Linked DNA regions of Longibacter salinarum. The protein of the gene in region 1 interacts with the protein of each later gene in a pairwise test. Links are inferred from orthologs where the notes say so. Each region holds a gene or a part of one and is shown on either strand. Other genes may lie near its edges.

Evidence for each region.
Region 2: the proteins of topA (region 1) and CRI94_RS06800 interact in binary tests that used the Escherichia coli proteins (3 or more experiments, as listed by UniProt). The link is inferred for Longibacter salinarum from one-to-one orthologs.

Annotation. Positions count from the first base shown.
Region 1 is NZ_PDEQ01000003.1:388,346-391,804, forward strand. What follows is about bases 170-3,304. They hold topA (type I DNA topoisomerase), read left to right. Parts: upstream 170-470; coding sequence 471-3,104; downstream 3,105-3,304. Other genes in these bases: CRI94_RS07915 (Dps family protein), read left to right, coding at 170-182. Outside these bases: more of CRI94_RS07915, read left to right, coding at 1-169; rsgA (ribosome small subunit-dependent GTPase A), read right to left, coding at 3,354-3,459. UniProt on the Escherichia coli protein: Releases the supercoiling and torsional tension of DNA, which is introduced during the DNA replication and transcription, by transiently cleaving and rejoining one strand of the DNA duplex.
Region 2 is NZ_PDEQ01000003.1:105,068-108,205, forward strand. Bases 307-3,120 are described here. They hold CRI94_RS06800 (IMPACT family protein), read left to right. Parts: upstream 307-1,304; coding sequence 1,305-1,937; downstream 1,938-3,120. Other genes in these bases: CRI94_RS06795 (LytR/AlgR family response regulator transcription factor), read left to right, coding at 365-1,198; dapB (4-hydroxy-tetrahydrodipicolinate reductase), read left to right, coding at 2,489-3,120. Outside these bases: CRI94_RS06790 (sensor histidine kinase), read left to right, coding at 1-289; more of dapB, read left to right, coding at 3,121-3,138.

The DNA.
Region 1 (3,459 bases):
CAGCCGAGCGTACGCTGGCCATTCTGGTTCGGGAAACGATCGACACTGCGCTGGAACTGAAAGACCACGGTACGAAGCGGCATCTCGAGCGCCTTCTGACGGCGACGGAGGATCGTGCGCATCATATCGAACACTACCTCGGCGAGGATACACTCGACACCGGTATTCTCAGCGAAGGATAAAATCTGCAGCCCATTTCGATCACAAAGACCCGTCCGGACTCCATCCGGGCGGGTTTTTATTGTAAAGACCACCATTCGGGCATCAAATGACCGGTTACTCGCCGCGTCACACGGGCTTAAGATTGGCTGCGGCAGAGGGCGGTCACCACGCATCAAACAAAGTCATCACGTAGGTTATGGAACGTCCGTGACGGGGGAAGCGTGGATAACGAGCCGCAAACGAACGGCGGAAGCACCAGCGACCGTCGATCTGCGATCCACGAGGTCACGAAAAGGAAGCCTGCCCTTATGAAGCGTTTAGTCGTCGTCGAGTCGCCGACGAAAGCACGTACGATCCGAAATTTTCTCCCACGCGACGGCTATCAGATTGAGGCCAGCATGGGACATATCCGCGATCTCCCGGCATCTGCGAAGGAAATTCCGAAGGATGTGAAGGGGGAAGATTGGGCCCGCCTTGGCGTAAAGATCGAAGACGGTTTCGAGCCGCTGTACATCGTCCCGTCCCGTAAAAAAGATGTCGTCAAGCAACTGCGCGACGCCATTTCTGATGCCGACGAACTCTACATCGCGACGGATGAAGACCGCGAAGGGGAGTCGATCGGATGGCACCTGGTGAAGGTGCTCGATCCGGATATTCCGGTGCGCCGCATGGTCTTCCACGAAATTACGAATGAGGCCATCCAGCGGGCGCTCACAGAGACGCGGGATATCGACATCGACCTCGTCGAAGCGCAGGAAACGCGGCGCATTCTGGATCGGCTGGTCGGGTACACGATTTCGCCGCTCCTCTGGCGCAAGATCAAGCCGAAGCTGTCGGCCGGCCGCGTGCAGAGCGTGGCGGTGCGTGTTCTCGTGATGCGTGAGAAAGAGCGCGTGACCTTCGTTCCGTCGGAATACTGGGACCTGAAGGCCCAAATGTCCAAGTCCGGTCTCGACTTCGAGTCGGAGATGACTCACCTCGGTGGTGTTCGTCTCGCTTCGGGTCGCGACTTCGATCCGGACACCGGCCGCCTGAAGGATGGTATTACGGAAGGGGAGGACGTTCTCCTCATGGACGAGATCCAGGCGACGGCGCTGGCGGAGCAACTGCCAGCGGAGACGTGGCGCGTTGCAGACGTGAAGACGCGCGACCGCACGAAGTCGCCGTACGCTCCGTTCATTACCTCCACCCTCCAGCAGGAGGCGAACCGAAAGCTCGGTCTGTCGTCGAGCCGGACGATGAGCATTGCCCAGAAGCTGTACGAGAACGGGCACATCACCTACATGCGTACCGACTCGACCAACCTGTCGAAGGAGGCGATTCAGGGCGCGCGCAAGGCGGTCGTCGATCGGTATGGAAGCGACTATCTGAACGACGACGTCCGAGAGTATAGCTCGGCGAAGAGTGCGCAGGAGGCCCACGAGGCGATTCGTCCCGCGGGTTCCGAAATGAAAACGCGCAAGGATCTGGGGCTCTCCGGGATGGCCGGGCGCCTGTACGATCTGATCTGGAAGCGTACCGTGGCGACGCAGATGGCTGAAGCCAAGATCCGGTACACCAATGTGTACTTTGAAGCCGGCGAAGGAGACGAAGCCGCCCGCTTCCGCGCATCCGGCAAGGAAATCGTTTTCCCGGGCTTCTTCCGCGCATACGTCGAGGGATCGGATGATCCGGAGGCCGATCTGGAAGATCGCGAGCGTCCACTACCGAGCTTCAACGTGGGAGAAACGTCGGAGCCGAGCGGCGATGGCGCCCCGGATTCCGTCTTTAATGTCGACGACATCGAGCCGATCGGCCATGAGACGAAGCCGCCATCGCGCTATACGGAGGCGACGCTCGTCAAGAAACTGGAGGAGGAAGGCATCGGCCGTCCATCCACCTACGCGTCTATTATCGACACCATCCAGAAGCGCGGATACGTGCGAAAGGAAGGATCGGCTCTCGTCCCAACGTTCACGGCGTTCGCGACGAATAACCTGATGGAGAAGCAGTTCGAGCGGCTGGTGGACACCCACTTTACCGCCGAGATGGAGGACGCCCTTGATGACATTGCTCGCGGTGCGCAGGACCCAGATCCGTATCTGAAGTCCTTCTACCTTGGCGACGAAGGCATCGAGCCGCGCGTTGAGAAGGGAATGGACGAGATTGATCCGAAGCAGATTTCGGAGATCTCGTTTCCGAAGCAGTGGGGCGACTACGTCGTGCGCGTCGGCAAGTACGGTCCGTACGTTGAGGGGCCCCTGGAGGATGGATCGGACGATACCGCCACGGCATCGCTTCCGGAAGATCTCGCGCCTGGTGATACCTCGAAGGACAAACTGAAGGACATCCTGGAGGAGGCCAATAAGGGGGACCAGGTGCTCGGCATTCACCCCGAGGCCGATATGCCGGTGATCCTGAAGTCGGGACCCTACGGCCCGTACATTCAGCTCGGCGATGATGACCAGAAGGGCAAGCCGAAGCGCGTATCGCTACCGCCGGGAGTTTCGCCGGAAGATGTCGACTTTGAGCTTGGCAAGAAGATCATCAACCTGCCTCGCGTTATCGGAGAGCACCCGGAGACCGGGAAAGAGATTGACGCGGCCATCGGGCGGTACGGTCCGTACGTCCGGCACAAGAAGAAAGGGAAGTTTACCTACGCCTCGCTTAAAGACAGCGACAATGTTCTCGACGTCGGGCTCGATCGAGCGCTCGAACTCATCGAGGAGAAAGAGGCGAAAAACAAACCGCAGCGCGTCCTGGGCGACCACCCGGAGACCGGCGAGCCCGTGGAGCTATGGAAAGGCCGCTACGGCCCGTACGTCAAGCACAAAGGCACCAATGCCTCGCTGAAAGACGGCCAGACGATTGAGGATCTGGAAATGGATGAGGCGATCGAGCTGCTAGATGCCAAGTCCAAGAAAAAGGGCAAGAAGAAAAAGAAGAAGGGTAAGAAAGCCTGACGCTTCGTCGCCAGGGCTGATATCAAGCGCCGTCTTCCAACTCGGAGGACGGCGCTTTTTTGTATGAAAGTGTGGACGTATTAACGTGTGCCGCAAAACGACGTCGACAGAGCCGGACCACGGAAACGTTCACGAACAAAACCAGCGTCACACGGCCGTGCGACGCTGTTAGGCTTGGTATCTCTGCATTCTGCCCGCCGACCCTGCCCACTTTCAAACCTCGACACGTCCTACCTTCAAACCCAAACCTTACCGTCCGATGCCTTCCTCGCCCTCCTGGAGCGAGTAGAGAATATTGAGGTAGCTCTCGTACCGACGTGCGTGGATTTCGCCACGGTCGACGGCATCCTTGACG
Region 2 (3,138 bases), 280 kb from region 1 along the record:
GATCTCGGCTCGACGGACCGGACCCTATCTCCGACTCACTGTTGAAGACGACGGGGATGGATCGGGAGATACGTTAATGGGCGATGGGATCCCGGATACATCGAGCGGGATCGGCCTAAAGAACGTACGCGAGCGTCTGGAGCGACTGTACGGCGAGGATCACCGGATCAGTCTTCGTCCGACAACCGCGGGTGGTCTTGCCGCGCAGATCTGGCTTCCGTTTCACGAGGAACCTGTGGAGGTGCCCGAAACGGGCGAACGTATTTTCGATTCGCTACCATCCGATTAGGCCGCTTTCAGCCGGTCGTCCGAATCAGCGCCACCGACCTTCTTGCCCGCACGTAGTATTCCCCACACGCACCCCATGTCATCCCAAAATCTCCGCGTCGTCATCGCCGACGACGAACGACCTGCGCGCCAGCGTCTTCTTGATCTGACCGACGAACGCGATGACGTCAATGTTGTAGCAACGTGTAGCACCGGCCGCGAAGCCGTTTCTGCAATCGAAGACCACGATCCGGATGTGGTTCTGCTTGACGTGCAGATGCCCGGCCTGACCGGGTTTGATGTCGTGCAAGCCGTCGGTGCAGAAGCAATGCCCCTGACGATCTTCATCACGGCCTACGATCAGCATGCGTTGAAGGCGTTCGACGTAGCAGCGATCGACTATCTGCTGAAGCCATTCGAGGATCAGCGTTTTCACGAAGCGCTGGATCGTGCTCGGAGGCACATCCATCTGGAAGCGGTGGACGCCGCGCGAGATCGACTTCTTGACCTACTCGATGCCACGGGGAAGCTGGCGGGAGAGGAGATGACGGAGATGTCCGGCACCGGTGAGCCAAGGCAAAGTGGTGACGGGTATCTGGAGCGTATTCCCGTTCGGAAGGCCAAAGAGATTCGCATTGTACCATCCGCCACCGTCGCGTACGTGAAGTCCGACGGCCCGTACGCAGAGCTCCATACGGCAGACGGATCGAAGCACCTCATTCGGGAGAGCATGAAGTCGCTGGAGCAGCAGCTCGATCCCTCGCAATTTTGCCGGATCCATCGGTCAACGATTATCAATCTCGACTTCGTCGAGTCGGTGGAGCCGAACTATAACGATCGATACGTCGTGCGCCTCGTAACCGGAGAGCGTCTGGATGTGAGTCGTCGTCGCCGGGATACATTCGAGGACCGTTTTGGTCTCTCGTTTTGAGTAGGCGTTTCGCTGGCCTCGCAACGACCGACATTCTGGCATCGACGCAGTGGATCGCTCGGTCCGTCTGCACTTATCTCGTCCATTTCTCAAAACACTTTTTTCCGTGTCCGACACGTATCTCACCATCGCTGGGCCGGCACGCGCCGAACTGAAGCGCGAGGGGTCGAAATTTATCGCGGAGGCGCAGCCCGTGACAAGCCGTGAGAATGCTGACGCGTGGTTTGCATCAGTGAGGGAGCGCGAGCACACGGCAACGCATCATTGCACGGCGTTCCGCGCCGGTCGAGAGGGCGATGTTTTTCACTACAACGACGACGGTGAGCCCAGCGGCACCGCGGGCCCCCCGATCCTTCGGCAGATTGATGGGCATGACCTGACGAACACGGCGGTCGTCGTGACGCGCTACTATGGTGGCACAAAGCTCGGCACGGGCGGACTCATTCGTGCCTATGGCGATGCGGCTAAGCGCGTCCTCGACGCGGCGGAAATCGTCGAGAAAGTGGTTCGGGTCCCCGTTCGGGTTCGGTTTGCGTACGAAGATACGTCGCCCGCGTCGCGCGTGCTGGATCAGTTCGATCTCGACATCGTGGATCGGGACTATTCCGATGTCACCGAGATCGTAGCGGGGGTTCGCGAGTCTGACGTCGACCGTTTCATTCAGGCGTTCGTCAACGGGCTCGGAGACCGCGGGACCGTCGTCTCGACAGGAATCGATGAGAAGCGAGACGAGGGTTGATTTGCTGGACGTGTGCGTTGAGCCCGGAATGCACCGGGGCCGTGGCGCCTCGAATGAGGCATAGACATAAAAAAGCCCGGTACTGCGTGTGCAGCACCGGGTGCAGAGACGACCCCGAGTCGGTGGGCGGGAGAGGGAGGAGGAACCGACCCGAGGCCTTAGAGTGGAGCTACGGGGATTCGAACCCCGGACCTCTTGCATGCCATGCAAGCGCTCTACCAACTGAGCTATAGCCCCATATGTCAACGCGACGGGCACGTCGGAGGCTGCAGCCTCGTCATCTCCCGTTGCGATTCCGATATACTTTAACGTTCGTACCACGTTCCGTCTCGCGATTAACCTTTGCAGACTCTCCACGTTGCTGTGGCTGGCCGTCCTGACATCGCTTTTTCGATCTGAGGTCACCGGTTCGAATGGCGAAAACAGACGTGGAAGATTTGTGTGATTGCAAAAACATCGCTTCCAACGCGCGGCTCCGCCTTTACACTGTCCACCGACGGAAGTAGACTACGTACGCTCATTCTTCTGCTCGTTATTCCGTTTCGCGTGACATGCAAATCGCCCTCGTAGGTACCGGGCAAATGGGACAGGCTGTCGATGCTCTCGCAGAGAGCCAGGGTCACCAGGTGGTGGACCGTTTTGACGGAGATCGCCCCCTCGTTTCCACCGATCCAGACCACATCACGGCGGATGTTGCCATCGATTTCTCGCTGCCGAAGGTCGCGCTGGACCATCTCCGGTGGTACTGCGAAAACGGTCTTCCGGCTGTCGTCGGTACGACAGGTTGGTACGACGATCTGCCCCGCGTGCGCAACTGGGTCGAGGAGAATGGCGCATCCGTTCTGTACGCGCCGAACTTCTCGATTGGAGTCGCCGTGCTACGTCGCGCGGTGCAATCGGTGGGTCCGCTTCTCAATCGGCTCCCGGACTATGATGCGTTCGTGCACGAAATGCATCACACCAAGAAGGTCGATAGTCCCAGCGGCACCGCGCAGATGCTGGGCGAGCTTTTGATTGAACAGCTCGATCGTAAGACCCACGTCGACGGTGAGGCACAGCACGATCAGATTGACGCATCGGCGTTGCACGTAAGCTCGACGCGAGCTGGATCTGTCTTTGGCGAGCACACGGTTGGGTTCGATAGTCCATACGACCGGATCTCCCTCGAACACCGGGCGAAGAGTCGTCACGGGTTTGCCTT